Regions from separate parts of the Peribacillus aracenensis genome, predicted to be linked through region 2. Evidence: riboswitches for the same ligand, from Rfam matches in the RefSeq annotation. Region 2 holds a riboswitch; each other region holds the start of a gene.
What was found. Region 2 has a riboswitch for S-adenosylmethionine ahead of N0M92_RS24640 (YezD family protein). Riboswitches for the same ligand answer to the same signal wherever they lie in the genome.
Positions count from the first base shown of each region.

Region 1 (7,720 bases), on a different contig from region 2:
AACCCCCAATAATCGGTCCAACGACCGGAATCCATGAATAGCCCCAATTCGAATTGCCCTTGCCCGGTATCGGCAGCAAAAAGTGAGCGATGCGCGGCCCCAGATCGCGGGCCGGATTAATCGCGTATCCTGTCGTTCCGCCAAGTGACATCCCGATCACGACAATCAATAACCCGACAGCGAATGGGTTTAGACCCTCTGTAAAATGATTGGCACCTATAAATAATAAACCAAGAATAAGGATGAAAGTTCCAATCATCTCACTTAATAGATTTGAAAATGTGTGCGGGATTGCAGGTGATGTCGCGAACACACCAAGCTTCGCTCCTGGATCATCCGTAGCTTTCCAGTGTGGCAAATAGTGCAGGAATACTAGAGTTGCTCCAAGGATTGCGCCAATCATTTGGGCAACGATGTAACCGGGCACATCACTCCAAGGAAATTCCCCAATAATGGCAAACCCCACTGTGACTGCCGGGTTTAAATGCGCCCCGCTTATGGAACCCACTGCAAAAACACCCATGGTAACAGCCAATCCCCACGCAATCGTGATAACGATCCAGCCGGCATCTTTTGCATAGGACCCCTTTAAGGATGAACCAGCCCCAATGCCTGCTCCGAATAAAACTAATATCATCGTACCTAATACTTCTCCCCAAAATGGAGTCATGAATAAAACCCCTCCCCTGATAATTTTTTAAACCTTGCCAACAAATAAAGGAGATTCACAGCAGAACTATCTTCATAATATAAATTATGAATAGATCTGTTGTGAATCTCCTAGTCTCCGTCACATCTATTAACTTGTACTGTAAAATATACTTGTTTATGAAAACGCTGTCAATAATTTGTGAAGAATTTATCTATTTTTCTGTAATTTTTTTCAATTTCCCCTATTAAACGATATCCCATAATTCAGTTTTGGAAGTGGTGATTGACGATGCTCCCGCATCGAGGGCATTCAGGACTTCATCCGAAGTACGAATGAGGCCGCCTGCAAAAATCGGTGTCTGCAATCGTTCCTTCACTTCTTTTATCATCCATGGCATGGCGCCCGGCAATACTTCGATATAATCCGGCTTGGTTTTCTGCACCAGCTTATAACTTTTCTCAAGCGCATGTGAATCTATTAAAAAGATTCGCTGGATGGCAATGACCCCCTTTTGCTTCGCCTTCAATATAACGTTTGATTTAGTCGAAATCAGCCCATATGGATTATATTCCTGACAAATGAATTCTGTCGCGTACTCATCACTTCTTATGCCATGGATCAAATCGACATGGTATATCATTTTCTTATTATGCTGCTTTGCCATCATACTTACGTTTTTCAATTGTGATATATGCAAATCAAGAAACACACCTATTTCATAGGAACTCTCTAAAAATCTTTCGAAATCCTTCATGCTTGCTGAAGCAGGCAAAATCTTCTGATCCATCATTATCCTCCTCATTCCCAGAAAAACTCAAAACTTCAAGTCATTTAGTATATTTTAAAGAGCTTGATTTATCAAACACATTTTTTTCATGACCCATATCACCATAACACTATCATACCTGGCACTCCCTTTATAGTTTTCGGCTAAGGATGTATGTAAACTCGATCATAAAGTAAGTTTCATTTTCAATGCACCTTCGACGAGTTCATACGATTTAATTGTGCCAACGGGAATTTTTCTCACGATGTTCCAGGCATTAACATTCATTTTGATCGTTCTTTTTTCAAATTCAAAAAATGGCGGTCTGTTAAATATTTTTTGGTTGATGATTTTCCTGTCAATTGGTTCCATTTCCACTAATTCAAATAAAATCGTTCTTTTTTCCACAGAAACCGGTTTTAATGTAATCCGGAAAGCTACGTTTTTCTTAAACATCATTTTTTTCACTTCCGTCGTTCCGGAAAGCACGATATGTTTTGGCGTAATCTCGACTTTAATATCCTGACCATATGATTTCCTTCTTATGATTTTCTCTATCATGGCTTCAGTTAAAGTTATCGTTATACCATTTTTGAATGGACTGAATGTACTCATCCTTGCATTCCCCTCCTGCCGCTCATATGAATCTTCGGTTATAGCATATGCCGGGTTCCCTGATGTAGTAACACATATCAATAATCGGTATATTCAAAATCTTCCACCTTCAACCCTTGACCTTTATAAAAACTACCTGTATAGTCATAATTAATTTAATAGACAACTCTTATCCAGAGAGGTGGAGGGACTGGCCCTTTGATGCCTCAGCAACAGACTGATCATGTACTGTGCTAATTCCAGAAGTGTAAAAACTTGAAGATAAGAAGAGTATATAGCTTGGTTGCCAACACCTCTTCTTATTTTTAAGAAGAGGTTTTTTATTTTTGGCTCTTTTCGTAAAGATTGTTGTTTTTAAAATGAAACGATTTAAGGTTGATTGGAGCGGAAGTGCGAGACTCCTGCGGGAGCAGCGGGACAGGCGAGACCCGACAGGCGTGTACGCCGAGGAGGCTCACCGCCCGCCCCGCGGAAAGCGAGCATCTGGAGGGGAAATCAACCACACCTCACTACTTGGTAAATAGCAACAAAGTATGCGAAAACAGCCTTATTTTTAAAAGGAAAGAAGGAATGCAACATGTCCATCACATTAACGAAAGCACCATTCAGGGCCGATCACGTCGGGAGTTTATTAAGACCAGAACGTTTACATGTTGCCAGAAAGCAGTTTAAGGAAGGTACCATTTCAGCAGAGCGGCTTCGTGAAGTTGAAACCGAAGAAATCAATCGGATTGTCGAAAAACAAATTGAAGTTGGATTGGAAGCCGTGACGGACGGTGAGTTCAGACGTACATGGTGGCACTTTGACTTCCTCGAACATTTAAATGGCATCGAGGGATATGTGACTGAAAAAGGGCTCACGTTCGATGGTGTGGAAACAGAGAGATATAACGTACGCAATACCGGGAAGGTTTCATTCAATCCTGAACATCCTTTCATTCGTGACTTCATTGAATTGAACAAAATCGTGAACGGACGCGCCGTTGCCAAGCAAACCATTCCCAGTCCGAATCAATTATTTGCTGTAGGCATTCATAATGAAGACATCTACCCTGATATTGAAGACTATGCAAATGATATCATCAAAGCATATCAGCATGCTTTGAAGGCCTTTTATGAAGCAGGTGTGCGTTATCTTCAATTGGATGATGTATATATTGCCAGACTTTCAGCTCCGGATTTCCAGTTCAAAGATGGAAAATATACGAGGGAACAGTTAATCGATCTTGCACTTCGCGTAATTAATGGCGCATTGGAAGGCAAACCAGAAGACCTTGTCGTCACTACACACCTATGTCGTGGGAACTATCAGTCGACTTGGGCATTTGAAGGAAGCTATGCCCGTATCGCCCCAACTTTATTGGCAAAAGAAAAAGTGGATGGATTTTTCTTGGAATATGATGATCAACGCTCAGGGGACTTCAAACCATTGGAATACATACCAAATGGCGGTGCACAGGTCGTACTGGGTGTCGTCACTTCAAAAAATGGGGAAATCGAAGACAAGGAAGCTGTTAAGGCACGCATTAAAGAAGCCTCGCACTTCGTTCCTCTCGAACAATTATGCTTAAGCCCGCAATGCGGCTTCGCCTCCACCCATCACGGCAACAAGCTGACCGAAGAACAGCAATGGGAAAAGCTGAAATTCGTCGTTGATGTAGCAAAAGAAGTATGGGAATGATTTTTTAGCGGAGACTTTAATCCATTCGAACAACCTAATCGGCATCAATATAAGCGTGCCGATTAGGTTTATAATAAAAAGCGTAAAAGACATTCATCCAAAAATCCGAGAGCAAACAAAAAAGAACGGCCACCAGCACGTCCCTTTTTTACTTGCAGCTATCATCATCCATTTTCTTCACAAATATATCATCCGTAACCCTATCTTCCAGCTTGTTCCTCAAGGCCAATTCCGCGGCCTTCCCATCACTAGGCGACCCGTCCGAGAAATACATCGGAAACAACGAGAAGAACATAACATAGAAAGAAAAATAGATGAATTGATACCAGATCACCGAGCTGTCCAGGATATCCTGATACACTAAGCTATAGATGATCAGCATGCTGACTAAATTAAAGATAGCCCCTCCTAAATAGATCAGCGTATTCGTCAATCGATTATCATGTTTCAATCCCTTGAACTCGCAAGTCCCATTCCAAAAATAATATTTCCTCACCTCTATGTTCCGAAAGGCGAAAAGTTTATTGCCACAACCGATCAAGATTTTCTTTTCTGATCCCCCAAAGATCGTGACAAAAAAAATATGCCCGCTCAAATGTATCAGCGTAACGATCGGCATGATCAAAAAAAAGGAAAATAGAAATTTGATGATATCAGAGAGACCAAACACGTTTATGCAACCCTCCTTACCTGAGCAATTTCTTACCAGATGCTACTCTGATACCCTGCCCACATTCGTTATAACTAGTAAATTTTCACAGTAGTGATATATCGCTTACCACAAGTGCTATTGTTCTCCTTCTGCTTAATCCGGGTTGTTTCCAGGTTTTTAGGCCTGACTCCAGCTTAATTCAAAGAAACAGGCTACCTCCTTCCGAAAAAAACTCGGAAAAGTGATAGCCTTAACATCTTCATTTATCGATTGGGGGTGTGAAGAATTTCTGCGTTGTTTTGTCCTGGCCTCAAGCCTGCATGTTTATATTCAGGGGTGAAAACCGATGTTTTGATCGGGCAAGCGATTTGCTTCTGGACATTTCCTTTTCCGTCCGGTACCTCGACGATCATTCCCCTTTCCTTCAATTGGGGGTGTTCGGCCGCTTCAGTGAAGGTTAGAACTGGTTCTGCGCAGGCTTCGAAATCAGCGAATATTTCCTGCCATTCATGAAAATCCCGTTCAAGGAAAGCCAGTCGGACGGCCGTTTTAAACCTGATTCCGCTTTCTTCATCACTTTTGGTGCTCAGTTCATACAATTCGGGTGCACCGATCGCTTCACATAATGCTTTTCGAAAAGGGGGCTCTAGGCTTCCTACCGAAAAATAGCGTCCATCCTTCGTTTCGTAAAAGTCATAAAAGGATCCTCCGTTCAACATCAGTTTTTCTGGTTCAAGCTCGAGGCCCCCTTGTAAATTCAGGGGTGCGGAGATGGCATTCAACGCAAAACTGCAGTCAGTCATGCTGATGTCGATGGCTTGGCCGAATCCCGTACTTTCCCGGTGTATGACTGCAGATAATATACCGATAACAGCATGCAGGGATCCTCCAGCAAGATCTGCTATTTGAGTTCCGTTTTTTGCCGGGCCGTCCTTTTTTGTACCGGAATAGCCTGATAAGCCTGCAATCGAAATATAATTGATATCATGTCCCGGTCGGTCTTTATAGGGACCGGTCTGGCCGAAGCCCGTGATGGAACAGTAAATCAGCTTCGGATTGATCCATTTTAATGCCTCATATCCAAGCCCTAGGCGTTCCATGACACCTGGACGGAACTGTTCAATGACGATATCGTATTCCTTCACTAGATTTTTTACGGATTCAATGGACTCAGATTGTTTCAAATCAAGTGTGATCGACTTTTTCGATCGGTTAAGATATTGGTTCACACCCCATGAATCCGTTGCTCCCGGCCTCTCTACCTTCAAAACATCCGCTCCTAAATCCGCTAGCATCAAAGTGGCAAATGGGCCTGGCAGTAACGTTGAAAAATCCAATACTTTTAAATGAGTCAATAATGTCATCAGCCGTGCACCTTCCCTTTCCATTGGAAATAGTAAAAGCTTTCCCCGTCGTTCTGTACATGCACTTATGCAGAGTTTACGATTATCATATAACACCGCCTGTTATTTTTGTATAAATTTCCATTTTATAAAAATAAAAATCCAGGAATCAGCTTCCTGGATTTTGTTAATGAGCCTATAGAAAACAAGTAAAAGCCGGACAATTTAAAACTACATTGTCCGGCTGATTTTACTTTAAGCTTGTTCATTCATATTTTTTGTCAAAATCAAATTCTACTTCATCAATTTTAACGAATTTAGTTTTTCTCACCAGTTTATAGCCAAACCATAGACCAAGGAAAAGCGGGATTCCCAGGTATGCAGCTATAACACTGCCCCAATCGATATGATCTGAGAAAAATGCTTGGATATTTTGGGACAGGATGACGATCATGCCAATTAAAATGGCAAAGATCGGTCCAATCGGAAACCATAATGCCTTATATGGCAGCTTCTCCAATGAATGGCCTTGAGCGATGAATGCTTTCCGGAAACGGTAATGGCTGATGGAAATGCCGAGCCAAAAGATAAATCCTGTAATTCCAATGGCATTCATTAACCAAATATACACTTTACCATCCCCGAATATGGAGGCTAAAAAGGCCAGCATGCCGATGGAACATGTCAAAATCATGCCTGCAACCGGTACTCCGCGTTTATTAAGTTTTGCAAAAATGCGCGGTGCTTGTCCATCTTTTGCCATTGAGTATAACATACGCGTTGATGCATATAGGCTTGAGTTACCTGCAGATAATACCGCGGTTAAAATGACGGCATTCATAAGCGAAGCGGCAAAGGCCACTCCAGCCTTTTCAAAAATGAGCGTGAATGGGCTTACCATGACGTTATCACCTTGTAAACTTGAGTTCGTATAAGGGATAAGCAGCCCTATAACAAATATTGCAAGTACGTAGAAGAGCAAGATTCTCCAGAAGACACTCTTAATGGCCTTCGGTATATTCCGTGCAGGATCTTCACTTTCCCCGGCAGCCACACCAACAATTTCGGTACCTTGAAAAGAAAAGCCAGCCGCTATGAACACGATGAAGACACCCATGAACCCACCCGGGAAAGGAGCGTCATCGACGGTGAAGTTTTTAAAACCTACTGCTTCGCCGCCCATAATGCCGACGATCATTAGCAGCCCGACGATTATAAAAATAACGATGGCTGTAACCTTTATGAAGGAAAACCAATATTCCCCTTCACCATATCCTTTAACGGATAAATAATTCAAAAGGAAAATGAGCACCAAGAATGATGAACTCCATAACAATGATGGACTATTCGGAAACCAGAATTTCATGATCATTGTCGAGGCTGCCAACTCTGCCGCTATCGTCATCGACCAATTGAACCAATACGTCCATCCCAAGGCAAAACCAAATGCCGGATCGACGAATTTCGTTCCATAGGTACTGAATGAGCCGCTTGTAGGCATAAAGGCTGCCAGTTCCCCTAAGCTCGTCATCACAAAGTAAACCATTGCCCCAACTAAGGCATATGCAAGTAATGCGCCGCCTGGCCCAGCTGTATGGATGGCTGCCCCGCTGCTAAGAAACAGCCCGGTGCCAATAGCCCCGCCAATGGAAATCATCGTTAAATGGCGGGATTTTAAACCGCGTTTTAGTTCTTGTCCTTCTTGCTGCGGAGGATGTTGAACGATGTCATGTTCTTGTTTTGGTATCATAATTTTCATCCCTTTCTATATAAGCGCTTTCATATATGGGAAATCCATTTAATAAATTTTCCTATTTCATAGACTTTCAAATAGATCTAATTTAAAATTCGAATTCCTTTTCTGAATATATGCAATTTTCATGCCAAATTTATAAAACGCAATATTCAACAAATAAACAAAAAAAACGCCCTTAATAGACAAAATATTTTGCACTTTACGCCACATTTTTTTGCACATTATGCCATGTTTTTTTGCACTTTTATTCATTTG
Region 1 is NZ_JANZMJ010000008.1:25,053-32,772, forward strand. It holds gene N0M92_RS10300 (MIP/aquaporin family protein) at 1-670, opposite strand, end outside; gene N0M92_RS10305 (glycerol-3-phosphate responsive antiterminator) at 897-1,439, opposite strand; gene N0M92_RS10310 (hypothetical protein) at 1,605-2,033, opposite strand; SAM riboswitch class I at 2,200-2,301, shown strand; gene N0M92_RS10315 (5-methyltetrahydropteroyltriglutamate--homocysteine S-methyltransferase) at 2,611-3,714, shown strand; gene N0M92_RS10320 (hypothetical protein) at 3,863-4,384, opposite strand; gene N0M92_RS10325 (CaiB/BaiF CoA transferase family protein) at 4,630-5,730, opposite strand; gene N0M92_RS10330 (amino acid permease) at 5,975-7,459, opposite strand.
Region 1: linked by a shared signal. The riboswitch ahead of N0M92_RS10315 (5-methyltetrahydropteroyltriglutamate--homocysteine S-methyltransferase) and the one ahead of N0M92_RS24640 (YezD family protein) in region 2 are both predicted to bind S-adenosylmethionine.

Region 2 (7,720 bases):
TGAATTGATTGGCCGGTTATCCAAAGAGTTGGGCAGTGCAATGAAAGGAATTGATATTTCCAAACTAGCTCCGGCAGAACGGATGCAGGAACGTGGATGGTAATATGATAACTATTGGTGTTTTGGGATTACAGGGAGCAGTTGAAGAACACTTGAACCAAATCAAAGCTGCCGGCGAACAAGCAATTATAGTAAAAAAACCGGAACAGTTGCTGGAAATCGACGGCTTGATCATTCCAGGCGGAGAAAGCACTACGATGAGGAAGCTAATGGATCGTTATGGATTTATGGAACCGATCAAAACTTTCTTCGAGGGTAAAAAACCTATTTTCGGTACTTGTGCAGGGATGGTATTGGCGGCCAATGAATTGGCTGGCGATGAGAATGCCTATCTTGGACTAATGGACATTTCCGTGAAACGGAACGGATTTGGACGTCAACGGGATAGTTTCGAGGCGGAACTAACAATCAAAGGAATGGAAGACCCTTATAAGGCTGTATTCATCCGGGCGCCGTTTGCTGATGGAATTGGAGAAGGTGTGGAAGTATTGGCTGTTTATGAAGAGAATGTAGTGGCTGCAAGACAAGACCATGTCCTTGTCAGTGCGTTTCATCCAGAATTAACAGGTGATGATCGTTTTCTACAACTTTTCATTGAAATGGTGAAGACCTCCGTAAGTAAGGTCGAATTGAAAACCTCCTAAACAAATGAAGCTGTCCTATTAATAGGGCAGCTTCAATTTTGAATGCTCCTAACACTTTAAAAATACATTTTGCTTGAATTCAACATCCTTTACTTTTATAATAAAAAAGTAAGTGATCACTAACATACTTTTTATTGGTGAGAGGGGAATGGAAATGACAGCAAGAGTTGCAGTTATTACAGGAGGAGCAAGCGGAATTGGCCGAGCAACATGCTTGAAATTCGCAGCAAAGGGGGACAAGGTCGTCGTTGCGGATTTTAATGAGGAAATGGGACAGGAAACTGTTGAACAGATAAAAGCGGATGGTGGAGAGGCCATCTTTGTTAAAACGGATGTTTCTAAGCAGGAAGAAGTTGAATCGTTAATCAATAAAGCAGTGCAAACATACGGAAGGATCGATATCATGTTTAATAATGCCGGCATTGGTGCAGGCGGTATGATCCTCGATCAAGATATGGAGGGTTACTTCAAAACGATTGGAGTGAACCAGCACGGAGTTGCTTTTGGAATCATGGCAGCAGGAAGGAAAATGAAGGAGCTAGATAACAAGGGGGTCATTATAAATACCGCTTCCGTGTTTGGCTACTTAGCTTCCCATGGGACTTTTGCCTATCAGGCAACTAAAGGCGCAGTAAGAATGATGACACAGACAGCAGCTTTGGAATTGGGCGCTTATGGCATACGCGTAGTGGGCATTGCGCCAGGCGGGGTTGACACTCCTATCATACAAGGCTATAAAGATATGGGAATCATCGATAAATTGAATGCAAGTCAAATGCGCGGTAAATTAATCAAGCCAGAAGCCATTGCAAATGCCGTCTATCTATTATCGTTAGAGGAAGCGGATGCGATCAATGGAAGTGTAGTCATGGTCGATGATGGCTATGCATCTTTTAAGTGATTTTCAAAAAATAGAAACATCGTCCCAATCAGACGATGTTTTCTATTTATGATATATGGGAATATTAATTCTAACAAATCAAAGGTAATATTGACCGATTGCTACCACCGAGATATCATAGAAATAGATTGGTGAAACCGGTCTTATCTTTATAAAAGAAGGTTGATATTTTTGAAAAAAGGGCAGCAAACCAAAGAACGAATCATAAATGTAGCCCGGACTCTTTTTGCCACTAAAGGTTTTGACATGACAAGAACGAATGAAATTGCCTCTGCATGCAATGTTTCCGAAGCTACTATTTACAAATACTTTGACAGCAAAAAAGATTTGCTTTTGGCTACAATCACCCCTAATGAAAATGAGGAATCCGAAGATGTGACTAGCCATCTAGCCACGGATGAACTAGTGGAGAATCATGTTTGCACCATGATAAGAAAAATTCTTGAAAATAAAGAACAGTTTTCAATATTATTTAGGGAAACACAATTCGATCAAGATATTTCAAAGCAATATATAGATCAGATTTTCAAGCCAAATGCCAAGCATATTGAAATACAAAAGAGAATAGATAGCGGAGAGATACAATATATCTCTGACATTATCCTATTTAATGTAGGGATCATTTCTTTTACATTGGCATTATCTACACATTATGAAATCCATCAACAAAAAAAGGAGCCGTATTTTACTTCTGAACGAATTAAGAACATTGCACAACTTTTGGTATATGGTATTCATGGTAAACAAAATCATACATAAAGAAACGGTCATATTTAAAGGCATGTGCATCAAGCCGCAAATATGACCGTTTTATATGCATTCAGAAACGATACAGTCAAATTTGTGAATCCATTAAACCAGAGTGTAAGATTTGACTTATATTTTTCAGACTATTACGATAAATGCATACTACACGAAATGCTTTACGAAGAATTTATCTGGAAAATCATGTAACAATGGAGGGGTATTATATGAGCGATATCGTAATTTTATCAGGAAGTCCGGCTATTCCATCAAGAACGGACATTTCACTAAAACATATTCAATCATTAGTCGAAAAAGAAGGATTTACCACAGCTTATTTCTCAATAACGGATTTCTCAGCAGATGATTTATTCCAAGGGAAATATAATAGTGATGATATCTTAAAACTTTCAGAGAGAATTCAAGCAGCCAGAGGAATCATCATTGGTTCACCGGTTTATAAGGCTTCCTATACAGGTGTATTAAAAGCCTTGATTGATTTGCTGCCAGAAGGCGCTTTCAAGGGTAAGCCAGTTCTGCCAATCATGATTGGTGGAAGTAACAGGCATCTATTGGCGATTGACTATGCGCTTAAACCATTAATCTCAATATTAAAAGGCGAGCCGCTTCAGGGCATTTATTTTGTTGATAAAGAAATAGATAAACAGAATTCTGAAAATCCGATTAATGATTCACATTTAATTGACCGTGTCCAGAGTCAAGTTCAAGAATTTGTAGAAGCGATACAGTTAAGAAATTAATGAATTCAAGTAATCCTTTCAACAAAAGGACAGGCATTCAAACGTATTTCTTAAAGTGATTACAGCCGTCAATAATAGGTTTATTAATGAAAATAGACTCATTTTTTTGGAGACTTTATCTAAAAAAATAAGTCTATTTTCGTATTTAAATGAACATAAAATCATAAATTGAATAGTGTGTATAAAAATAACAGTTCATCCATAATATTAAACCAAGTTATTTTATAAGAAAACTCCATTGACAAGGATTAAATATATGTTAATATTTAAAATAATAAAACTTATCCAGAGCGACGGAGGGAATTGGCCCTTTGAAGTCCAGCAACCTGCATGATGGATGCAAGGTGCTACCTCCAACAAAATGTTGATCATTTTGGAAGATAAGGTAATGATATTTACCTTGGGATCTTTCCATCATGGAAAGATTTTTGTTTTTGGAAAAATTTCAGGTAAACCATAACAATGTAAGGTTGTATGGAATTATATAAAACTAAGAAATACATTTAATCAGCGTCGAAAATAAAATATTCGCGGATTTTCTTAAAGGAGGAACTGGTTTGGATAAAGAGAATCAGCTTGAAGAAATATTTGAACGACTTCAAGAAATGCTTAATTCAATGAAATATGGATCCATTACACTTATAGTCCAGGATGGTAAAATCATTCAAATGGAAAGAAATGAAAAATTAAGAATTAAATAAGGTATCTGCTGACTAGAAAAACTAGAGGCGGGTTTAACTGATATAAAGAGAGTATTGGTTAGATTCGTCTCTTTTTCCTAGAATCAGATAAACTGGGGAAGATTAAAACGGGTATTGATCAACAGATACTCTAACCTGATACAGCAAGTTTTTAGAGGGGGCTACAAAAGTTGGCTGGATTAATAAACTATGAAAATTTCAATTCAGGGGAATTCCCTGTATTTCCTGAAGACAGTGACACAAAAGGAGCTTTGGAAGTTCTGCAATGGGCGAATGACCATTATGGAAACAAACTGATTTATGCTTGCAGTTTTGGTATTGAAGGCATCGTGCTTACGGATTTATTGGCGAAGGTCAACCCTTCGGCAAAAATTGTTTTCCTTGATACAGATGTTCATTTTGAAGAGACCTACCAATTGATTGAGCAAGTGAAGAAGCGCTATCCAAAACTTTCAATCGAAATGAAGAAACCTGCCTTGACGCTTGAGGAACAAGCAGCGGAATATGGGGATGAATTATGGCTTAGTGATTCCAATAAGTGCTGTAACATCCGTAAGATCATTCCGCTTACCGATGTGCTTTCAACGGCAACAGCCTGGCTTTCGGGACTGCGGAGGGAGCAATCCGAGACAAGGGCTAAAACCGAGTATATCAATAAGGATAATAAGTTCAAGTCGGTTAAAATATGTCCACTCATACATTGGACATGGAAAGACGTTTGGCGCTACGCCCACAAAAACGGACTTCCATATAATATCCTGCATGATAATGGATATCCTAGCATTGGATGTAAAACGTGTACAGCACCTGCATTCAATGCAGATGATTTACGCTCAGGCCGTTGGCAAGGAGCACAAAAAACGGAATGCGGATTGCATTTATCTTAAATAAATAGAAACCATAGGGGGAAATTAGCATGACAATCAGTCTACCGCACGGAGGAACATTAATCGATCTTTGGGAACCAAAATATGATTTTAGTAAAATAACAAAGTCAATCGAAATCGATGAAATCGCTTTAAGTGATCTTGAATTGATAGGCACTGGTGCCTACAGCCCGATTAAGGGATTCTTTACAAAAAGTGACTATGAGACAGTGGTCAGGGAAATGAGGCTTAGCAGCGGACATGTATGGAGCATCCCGATTACGCTGCCTTTGACCGAAGAAATTGCAGAAACCCTTACTATAGGTGAAGAAGTAACGCTGACTCATGAGGGTGAAACATACGGGGTTCTCACCGTTTCCGATATTTACACTCCGGATAAGCAATTGGAAGCGACATTAGTATATCAAACGGATGATGAGAAGCATCCCGGAGTGAAAAATTTATTTAACCGCGGTGATGTATATGTCGGCGGGGAAATAAAGTTGATTAAGAGAATAGAGCGTCCGTTATTCCAAGCTAATTATCTGGACCCTGTCGAGACAAGGAAAGCTTTTGCTGAAAAAGGGTGGGAAACGGTTGTCGGTTTCCAAACGAGGAACCCTGTTCACCGTGCACATGAATATATTCAAAAGACAGCATTGGAGATCGTCGACGGCCTATTCTTAAATCCTCTTGTAGGTGCCACTAAATCCGATGACATTCCGGCAGATGTAAGAATGGAAAGTTACAAAGTGCTGCTTGAGAAATATTATCCCAAGGATCGTGTCTCCCTTGCTGTTTTCCCTGCTGCCATGCGTTATGCAGGACCTAGAGAAGCCATTTTCCATGCAATGGTCCGTAAAAATTATGGATGCACCCATTTTATCGTCGGACGTGATCATGCGGGTGTGGGCGATTATTATGGCACATATGATGCCCAAAAAATCTTTGGGAATTTTAACGCCGATGAGTTAGGGATCACGTTATTATTCTTTGAACATAGTTTTTACTGTAAAGCATGCGGCAATATGGCTTCCGCTAAAACTTGTCCGCACGGCAGGGAAGATCATGTCATCCTGTCTGGAACGAAGGTAAGGGAAATGTTGCGTAATGGAGAAATTCCTCCAGCTACCTTTAGCCGTAAAGAGGTCATCGAGGTGTTGATCGAAGGTCTGAAAAAGAATGAAGTTTATAACTGATTGGACATGAATTGAAGGATCACATGAAGAGGGGGATTATTATATGAGTAAAAGTACGAATGTCACTTGGCATGAAACGTCATTGACCAAGGAGCTCCGCCGGAAGCAAAACGGGCATGAAAGCACAGTTCTATGGTTTACAGGACTCTCGGGTTCCGGAAAATCAACGATTGCGAACGCGGTCGCAAAAGAATTATATAATCGGAATATTCGAAGCTATGTTTTGGATGGTGATAATATCCGCCACGGTTTAAATAAAGATTTAGGTTTTTCTGAAGAGGATAGAACCGAGAATATTAGGCGGATCGGTGAGGTTTCCAAGTTATTCGTGGATAGTGGGCAGTTCGTATTGACTGCCTTCATATCTCCATTCAGGGCAGATCGGCAGATTGTACGTGATTTACTCGAAGAAGGGGAGTTTATTGAAGTATACATAAAGTGTCCGATCGAAGAGTGTGAAGTGCGTGATCCAAAGGGTCTATATGATAAGGCACGTAAAGGAATCATTAAAGATTTTACAGGAATCGACTCTCCGTATGAAGAACCAGAACAACCGGAAATCATTTTAGAATCCGACCAATACAGCATTGAAGAGTGCGTTGAACAGGTAATCGGCTATTTGACAGCAAAGAAAGCGATTTAATCAAGGAGGAAATGTAATGGTTTACGAAAAATCTTGGTCGGAAAATCCACTAATCGCTAAAAATAAAACGGAAATCTGGAAATTGGAAAAAGACGGATTGAAGATATTTGATGATATTCCACATTACGCAGCAAATGGTTTTGATTCCATCCCTAAAGAGAATTGGGATATGTTCAAGTGGGCAGGTCTATACCTGCAACGGCCAAAAGAAGCTGGTTACTGGATGATGCGTGTCGTTATTCCCGGAGGTATCCTGACGTATGATCAACAAATAACTCTAGCTAACATCGCTAAAGATTACGGGAGGGGTGTATATGACATTACAACCCGTCAAGCCATTCAATTCCACTGGCTGACTATCGAACAAGTCCCGGATATCTTAAATCGTTTGGAAAAGGTTGGAATGACTACGGCTGGTGCTTGTGGTGATATCACACGTAATATCATCGGGAATGCATTAGCAGGCATCGATCCCGATGAACTTTTTGATACACGCGAGGTCCTCTATGATGTATTTGAGTATTTCCGCCTTAACGAAGACTATTCAAACCTTCCGAGGAAATATAAAATGTCCATCAGTGCTAATATCCATAATGCTTCGAATGCTGAAATCAACTGTGTTTCATTCAATCCAGCCACTAAAGAAATCGATGGGGTGACGGAAGTTGGATTTCACGTGAAAGTAGGCGGAGGGCTTTCCTCCGTTCCGATGCTGGCAGAAGAACTTGATTTATTCATTTTACCTGAAAAAACAGTGGAAGTAGCGGCCGCCATCACGACGATATTCCGTGACTTTGGGTACCGTGAAAAGCGTCATCGCTCGCGCTTGAAATTCCTTGTTGCTGACTGGGGTCCTGAACAATTCAAGGAAAAATTGCTGGAATACACCGGTCCGCTTCCTGAAAAGGGAGAAAGTGCGGTGAAGGGATGGAATGCAGGTTATTTCTACGGCATCCATAAACAAAAACAAGATGGTCTTAACTATGTTGGAGTCAATATACCAGTGGGTCGTCTAAATCCGGACGAAGTGATCGAGTTTGCCGAACTTGCGAAAAAATATGGAAATGGTGAAATCCGCAACTGTAATTCCCAAAATCTAATCATTCCCAATGTGCCGGATGCAAAACTTGAGGAATTAAAGCAGGAAACCATCTTTGAAAGATTTCCATATCAACCAAAGAAATTCATTGGTTATTCCGTT
Region 2 is NZ_JANZMJ010000036.1:25,998-33,717, forward strand. It holds gene pdxS (pyridoxal 5'-phosphate synthase lyase subunit PdxS) at 1-103, shown strand, start outside; gene pdxT (pyridoxal 5'-phosphate synthase glutaminase subunit PdxT) at 105-704, shown strand; gene N0M92_RS24625 (SDR family NAD(P)-dependent oxidoreductase) at 859-1,605, shown strand; gene N0M92_RS24630 (TetR/AcrR family transcriptional regulator) at 1,777-2,364, shown strand; gene ssuE (NADPH-dependent FMN reductase) at 2,577-3,110, shown strand; SAM riboswitch class I at 3,389-3,497, shown strand; gene N0M92_RS24640 (YezD family protein) at 3,668-3,811, shown strand; gene N0M92_RS24645 (phosphoadenylyl-sulfate reductase) at 3,994-4,698, shown strand; gene sat (sulfate adenylyltransferase) at 4,728-5,876, shown strand; gene cysC (adenylyl-sulfate kinase) at 5,920-6,519, shown strand; gene N0M92_RS24660 (nitrite/sulfite reductase) at 6,536-7,720, shown strand, end outside.

Region 3 (7,720 bases), on a different contig from region 2:
CGGATTTACTGCAGAGGGATGGCTGGTATAGAGAACAATATGAACGACAGCAGGTTGACGAAGGGACGGGGGTGAAGTCATGAAGGTCGTAAAGAGACTTTTTAATTATGCTGCCCTTTATAAAAAATTGATCATTGGCGCCCTGATCATGCTGGCACTTTCGGTAGCGGCAGATTTAACGGGTCCTTTCGTTGCCAAGAGAATCATCGATTCACATATACTTGGCATTGAATCTACCTGGTATGAAGCGAGTAAAGGAAAAGATGCTGTCAAGTATGATGGAAATTGGTATAAACGGGCTGATTACTTTGCAAAAGGTGAGAAGAAAGGCAGGGAAGTCCATGTTCTGCAGGTGGGCAATCAATTTGTCTTCGTAAATGAAGCTGTCCCTATCGAGGGGCGCAGAACCTTGGAGAACCAATCGTTGATCATCAAGAAAGATGGGAAAGAGCAACATGCGCAAGCTGTGAAATTGACGAGTCAGGAAGTTATGCGGTTTTACCAACCGGAAATCCCGCGGATCATTAAGCTTGTGGCTTTTTATTTTAGTCTTGTCATCCTTTCCTCCATTTTTCAATATGGCCAAAGTTTTTATTTACAGAAAGCGGCGAACCGAATCATACAGAAGATGCGAAATGATATTTTCACTCATATTTCCCGTCTGCCGATACGTTATTTCGATAATATGCCAGCGGGTAAAGTTGTAGCCAGGGTCACAAATGATACGGAAGCGATTCGGGAATTATATGTAACCGTGCTCGCCAACTTCTTCTCGAGTACGATTAATATCTTCGGGGTACTGATTGCTTTGTATATTCTGGATCCACGAGTTGGTACCATTGGACTTTTACTTATTCCGATCATCGTTATCTGGACGATGGTATACCGCAAATTCGCCTCGAAATATAATCACATCATTCGGGAACGGGTCAGCGATATTAATGGGATGATCAATGAATCCATTTCTGGAATGAGCATCATCCAGGCATTTGGACGTGAAAAGGAGACAAAGCAATCTTTTGAAAATCTGAACCGGGAGCATTATTCCTATCAAAATAAAATGCTCCATTTGAATTCGTTGACGGGTGGAAACTTGATCGGGGTCATTAAGGTTTTGGCGCTAATGGCATTTGTCTGGTATTTCGGCGGGATTTCCCTTACAGCGAGTTCAGCCATTTCTTTAGGGATGATGTATGCAATTGTTGATTTGATCAGCCGCCTGCTTCATCCGCTTCACGGAATCGTCAATCAGTTCGCTAACCTTGAACAGGCACTTGTTGCAGGGGAGCGGGCATTCAGTTTATTGGATGAGCAGGGATTGGCAGTCAGTGATGAAAACATGTCCAGATACAAAGGAAATGTGCAATTCGAAAATGTTTCTTTTGGTTATAAAGATAATGAATATGTGTTAAGGGATATTTCCTTCTCCGCTAAACAAGGGGAAACGGTCGCTTTAGTTGGCCATACTGGGTCAGGAAAAAGTTCCATAATGAATTTATTGTTCCGTTTTTATGACAGTAGTGAAGGTCAAATCAAAATCGATGGCACGAATATATTGGATATCCCCCATCAGACACTTAGGGAGCATATGGGAATCGTCCTTCAGGATCCCTATTTGTTCACTGGCACCATCGCTTCTAATATCAGTCTGAATCATAAAGGCATCACAAGGGAAATGGTTGAAAAATCATTAAGAGATGTAGGGGGGGACAAAGTGCTGAAGCATCTTCCTTTAGGGTTGGATGAACCTGTGATCGAAAAAGGGGGAACATTGTCTTCCGGACAGCGGCAGCTAATCTCCTTTGCACGTGCTCTTGCATTCAATCCGGCGATATTGATTTTGGATGAAGCGACAGCAAGCATCGATACTGAAACCGAGGCAATTATCCAGGAGGGAATGGAAGTGCTGAAAAAAGGGAGAACGACCTTCATCATTGCCCATAGACTATCCACGATAAAAAATGCCGACCAAATTCTTGTACTGGATAAAGGGCGGATTGCTGAGCAAGGTACACATGAAGAATTAATGGAGTTAAAAGGGAAGTATTATCAAATGTATGAACTGCAGGCTGGTCCGCATAAAGGCATGGCTGGCTGAACACAGAATAAGGATGGATAATCAAGACCAAACTATAATGAGGGTGTCGTAATCGGCATCCTCAAGCAAAAATGTTGATAATAGTAATCATTACGTTTAAGATATACCTATACAGATGATGAGGTGATTATAGTGAAACAAGAAATTCATCCAGATTATCGACAAGTGGTATTCATGGATACCAACAGTGGGTATAAATTTTTGACGGGCTCCACGAAAACGTCAAATGAAACGATCGAGTGGGAAGACGGCCAAACGTATCCATTATTAAAAGTGGAAATCAGTTCAGATACGCACCCTTTTTATACCGGAAAGCAGAAGTTTGCTGAAAAAGGCGGACGGGTGGATCGCTTCCTGGATAAATATAATATGAAGAAATGAGAGTCAGGCCATCGGGAAATCGATGGTCTTTTTTTATGACTGGGTTTGGAAAAGAGTTAATAATGTTGCTAAGGAAAAGGGTGCCCATAATCATGAGGCACCCATCCTGAAATCATTTTGCAGCAATTGCTTCCCCTTTGGCAATATTAACGAGGGCTGCATCGAAGTCCTTTATTAAATCGTCCGGATTTTCAAGTCCGACAGAGAGGCGGAGCAAGCTGTTCGTGATGCCTCGCTTTTCCCTTTCATCATCAGGCATGGCAGCATGGGACATTTTGGCTGGGTAAGATAATATAGATTCGACCGCTCCAAGGCTTACGGCAAAAACAGGGAGCTCGACAGTGTTCACGAAAGAACGGAAGACTTCCTCACTTTCCAATTCAAATGATAGGACCGCCCCCGCTCCAAGTGACTGGCCTTTCTGGATGGTGTGCTGTGGATGATCGGGAAGGCCGGGATAATACACTTTTTTCACCAATGGCTGTTCCTTTAAGTAGGCTGCAATCTTTTCTGCCCCTTTTTGTGAATGTTCCATTCTAACTGATAAGGTTTTCAAACCTCTCATTACAAGCCAGGCATCCTGGACACCAAGGACCGCTCCAAAGGAGTTTTGGAGCGAACCGAGTCTTGCGGCCAATTCCGGATCTTTCACTACCGCAAGCCCAGCTACCACATCACTATGTCCGGATAAAAACTTCGTCGCGCTATGAAGGACAACATCAGCGCCCAGTTTCAACGGTTTTTGCAATGCCGGGGTCAAGAATGTGTTATCAACAAAACTTAAGGCACCAGCTTTTTTGGCGATATCACATACGGCTTGAATATCGGTCACTTTAAGTAACGGATTTGAAGGCGTTTCGATATATATGGCCCTGGTATTTGGCTGAACGGCGGCTTTGACGCTTTCAAGGTCCGTCATGTCAACGAAGGTATGCTCAATATTGAAACGAGTCAATACGCTTGTGACCATCCTGAATGTTCCGCCGTACACATCTTCGGAAATGACGATATGATCCCCGGCAGACAATAGCAGGAAGGCTGTTGAAATGGCAGCCATACCTGATGAAAAAGCAAAGCCGTGAGTGCCTTCCTCAAGTTCGGCAATGATGTCTTCAAGTGCTTCGCGAGTCGGGTTCCCGCTTCTGCTGTAATCATATTTGCCAAATTGATCGATATCGGATTGATGGAAAGTCGATGCATGCTGAATGGGGACGCTCACACCGCCCGTTGCCGGATCGAATTTATGCTGATTATGAAGTAATTTCGTTTCAAAGCTAAAATCATGACCTGTCATCGTAGCGCCTCCCTTTTCACATGTGCGAATGCTTGCTGCAAGTCCTGAATCAAATCATCGCTATCCTCGATGCCAACGGAGAAGCGGAGCAGGCGATTACAAACTCCATTTGCCGTTCTGACTTCAAGCGGTATATCGGCATGCGTTTGTGTGGCAGGATAGGTGATAAAGCTTTCAACCCCTCCAAGGCTTTCTGCAAAGGAAATTAATGAGAGCGATTGTAAAAAGGGGTTGACCGCCGATTCATCAATGATACGGAATGAAATCATGCCGCCTTTCCCGGGATACAATACGTCCGTGACACAATCATGTTCCGACAAGTAATCTACAAGTATTTTGGCATTCTTTTCATGACGCTCCATCCGCAATGCCAAGGTTTTCATTCCACGCATCAACAGCCAAGAATCAAAGGGGCTCAAGACAGCTCCGGTACCATTATGATGGAAGGCAAGTGCATCACATAATTCAGCGCCGCTAGCAACGATCAGTCCGGCGAGCACATCATTATGACCACCGAGATACTTGGTGGCACTGTGAATCACGATATCCGCTCCAAGCAGGATGGGTTGTTGAATAAGAGGCGTGTAAAAAGTATTATCAACGATCAATAGTAAATTATATTGTTTGGCCAATGCGGCAACAGCGCTAATGTCCGTTTGCTGCATAAGAGGGTTAGTGGGAGTTTCGATGAAGATGGCTTTCGTGTGAGGAGTGATGGCTTTTTCTATATCCTCCAAACAACAAGTGTTTACATAGTCACACTGCAACCCCCATTTTTTAAAACCTTGTTCTAACAGACGATATGTACCGCCATAAAGATCCTCGCTGACAATCCAGGCATCACCTGATTTAAAAAGGGCAAGGATAGTGGAAATGGCGGCCATTCCTGAACTGCAGGCATAACCTTGGTCACCTTTTTCCAGATCGGCGATGGAACGCTCCAATAATTGGCGTGTAGGATTACCTGTCCTTGTGTAGTCGAATCCCGTCGATTGGCCAATTCCTTCATGGCGAAAAGCTGTTGAAAAGTATACTGGCGGATTGACTGTTCCTGTCGCCGTTTCGCTGCGGTTTCCTAATTGAGCAAGATATGTTTCAGTTTTGTACATGGTTTTCACTGCTCCTTTGAGTTATATAAAATAAAAAAAAGTCTTCTTTAAGAAGAAGACTTTGATTATAAGGACGAGTCATTCTTCTTATCTTCCAAGTTCACAAACTTGTGGAATTAGCACCTTTTCATTGGTTTGAAACAAATGAAGGTTGCTGAGGTGTCATCGGGCCATTCCCTCTACCTCTCTCGATAAGAGTTTAGATTATTCAATTTCTTTTGAATTTACTATATATACAAAATACTGTCAAGGACATTTTGGGATGGATAATGCTTGGATGTTCATGACCAGGTTAATTGGTGCCTAGTGCGTCAACACTTTATGTATCTAAAAAAAGAATATCCGAATCTTCATATAAACACGAAGGGTCATGGAATTTTCGGCAAAAGTGAAAGGTCAGCGGATATTTTTGCTTTAAAATAATAAAGTTTGTACAATGTATGGAGAGGAAGAATAATACGACATTATTCATTTCATATGCAAATTGGTCTTCAATGAATAGTGCAAACATAGGAGGAGAACACATGGAATACAGAATCGAACGAGATACGATGGGTGAAGTGAAAGTTCCTGCTGATAAATATTGGGGAGCACAAACCGAGAGAAGTCGTAACAATTTCAAAATCGGTAACGAAAAAATGCCGATTGAATTAGTTCGTGCATTTGCATACGTTAAACAAGCTGCGGCAAAGGTGAACTATGATCTTGGTGATCTTTCGGAAGTTAAAAAGAATGCCATCGTCAAGATTTGCGGCGAAATCCTTGAAGGAACGCTAGATGAACATTTCCCGCTTGTAGTTTGGCAAACGGGAAGCGGTACGCAAAGTAACATGAACGTGAATGAAGTGGTCGCAAACAAAGGAAATGAATGGTTAAAAGAAAATGGTGAATCGGAAACCCTTCATCCGAATGATGATGTTAACAAGGCACAGAGCTCCAATGATACTTTCCCGACAGCCATGCATATTGCTGCCTTTATGGAAGTCGCTGAAAAATTGGTTCCTGCCATTAAAGCTCTTCGTGATACATTCGATACAAAGGAAAAAGAATTTTGGGATGTCGTGAAAATTGGCCGGACACATCTTCAAGATGCTACACCATTAACATTGGGACAAGAGATTTCCGGTTGGAAAGCGATGCTTGACAAAGATCTAGCGATGATTGAAGAAAGCAGCCAAAAATTATTGAACCTTGCACTAGGAGGAACGGCTGTAGGAACCGGAATCAATACAAAAAAAGAATTCCCGGGACTTTCCGCCAAACAAATTGCAGCTGATACTGGATATCCTTTTGTCACATCTGATAATAAGTTCCATGCATTGACAAGCCATAACGAAATCGTCTACGCACACGGTGCTTTAAAAGCATTGGCAGCGGATTTAATGAAAATTGCGAACGATGTCAGATGGCTGGCAAGTGGTCCAAGAAGCGGAATCGGTGAAATAGCCATTCCGGAAAACGAGCCAGGCAGCTCCATCATGCCAGGTAAAGTCAATCCAACACAAAGTGAAGCGCTTACCATGATTGCAACACAAATCGTGGGTAACGATGCTACAATTGGCTTTGCAGCAAGCCAAGGTAATTTTGAGTTGAATGTATTCAAGCCTGTCATCATCTATAACTTCCTGCAAACGGTAAAATTATTGACGGAAGGCATTCATTCATTCAACGATAATTGTGCGGTGGGCATCACTGCAAATGAAGATAAAATCAAAGAAAATGTAGAACGTTCCCTTATGTTGGTAACAGCATTGAACCCCCATATCGGTTATGAAAAAGCAGCCAAAATCGCCAAAACTGCATTCAAGGACAACTCAACATTGAAAGAAGCTGCGTTGAAATTGGAGTTCCTGACGGAAGGTGAATTCAATGCATGGGTCGATCCTGCTAACATGGTTAATAAATAATTGAATGGATGTGCCCTCCCTTGGTATTAGGGAGGGTGTTTCCATGGGTTAAAATAATGGAATGAACAAATACTGAGATCATAGGTATCGTGAACAGGAGGAAAAACAATGTCTTTATGCCCGCTTTGCAACGGTCTAAGAAAAATTCATGTGAATTGCCCGAAATGCGGCAGTGAACTTGATGACAAAGGGAAATTCATGGACTACGCTGATGATTACAGTGCTTATATGGATATCGACATACTTAAAGAAAACGACGGATACCCTAAATCCCTTCAAAAAGGCCAATGCCCGCATCTCATGAAATGCTCTGAATGCGGACATGATGAAGTGGTATTGGTCCAGGAATGAATCTACCCCTTTTATTTGAATAAACGTAAAAAGACCCATAATGAACGGGTCTCAGTTTGTAGACAAAAGGGGTTCGATTCAAAAAAATTCGACCCCTTTTGAAATTCCATTTATAGCCTAAGTGATCAGACAGGTCTGTATCTTTAAAGCGACGTTCATAATTTTTCCCAAATGTTGAGAAACGAGCACTTTATCATGGATACCAATGCCTAAGAATCAACGGAAAGCCATATTTGTTCAACTTTTTCAATTGCATGAAAGTCAGTATGACTAATATGACTGGATCAATACTTGGGCGTCCTATTTCTGAATACATATCCTTCACCAAATCATAAATGAAAGTGAAGTCAAAGGGAGCCTCAATTTTACGAACCAAATGGTTCGCGGGCACCAGTTGATCTAAAGTAGTCATTTCAAGTTGATCATAAAGGGTTCATCCAAAGTTAATTGGAACAGAAGCTGCGAGACTCCTGCGGGAAAAGCGAGTGCCTGGAGTGGGAATTAAGGTTCAAGTTGCATAAACCCCTAAAAAAACTGTAGACAAACTCGATTTTCATCGTTTGTCTACAGTCTGAGACCC
Region 3 is NZ_JANZMJ010000002.1:239,572-247,291, forward strand. It holds gene N0M92_RS03795 (ABC transporter ATP-binding protein) at 1-83, shown strand, start outside; gene N0M92_RS03800 (ABC transporter ATP-binding protein) at 80-2,098, shown strand; gene N0M92_RS03805 (type B 50S ribosomal protein L31) at 2,231-2,479, shown strand; gene metC (cystathionine beta-lyase) at 2,592-3,773, opposite strand; gene N0M92_RS03815 (methionine biosynthesis PLP-dependent protein) at 3,770-4,882, opposite strand; SAM riboswitch class I at 4,967-5,080, opposite strand; gene fumC (class II fumarate hydratase) at 5,407-6,789, shown strand; gene N0M92_RS03825 (hypothetical protein) at 6,898-7,140, shown strand; partial or broken gene N0M92_RS03830 (IS5/IS1182 family transposase) at 7,250-7,552, opposite strand.
Region 3: linked by a shared signal. The riboswitch ahead of N0M92_RS03815 (methionine biosynthesis PLP-dependent protein) and the one ahead of N0M92_RS24640 (YezD family protein) in region 2 are both predicted to bind S-adenosylmethionine.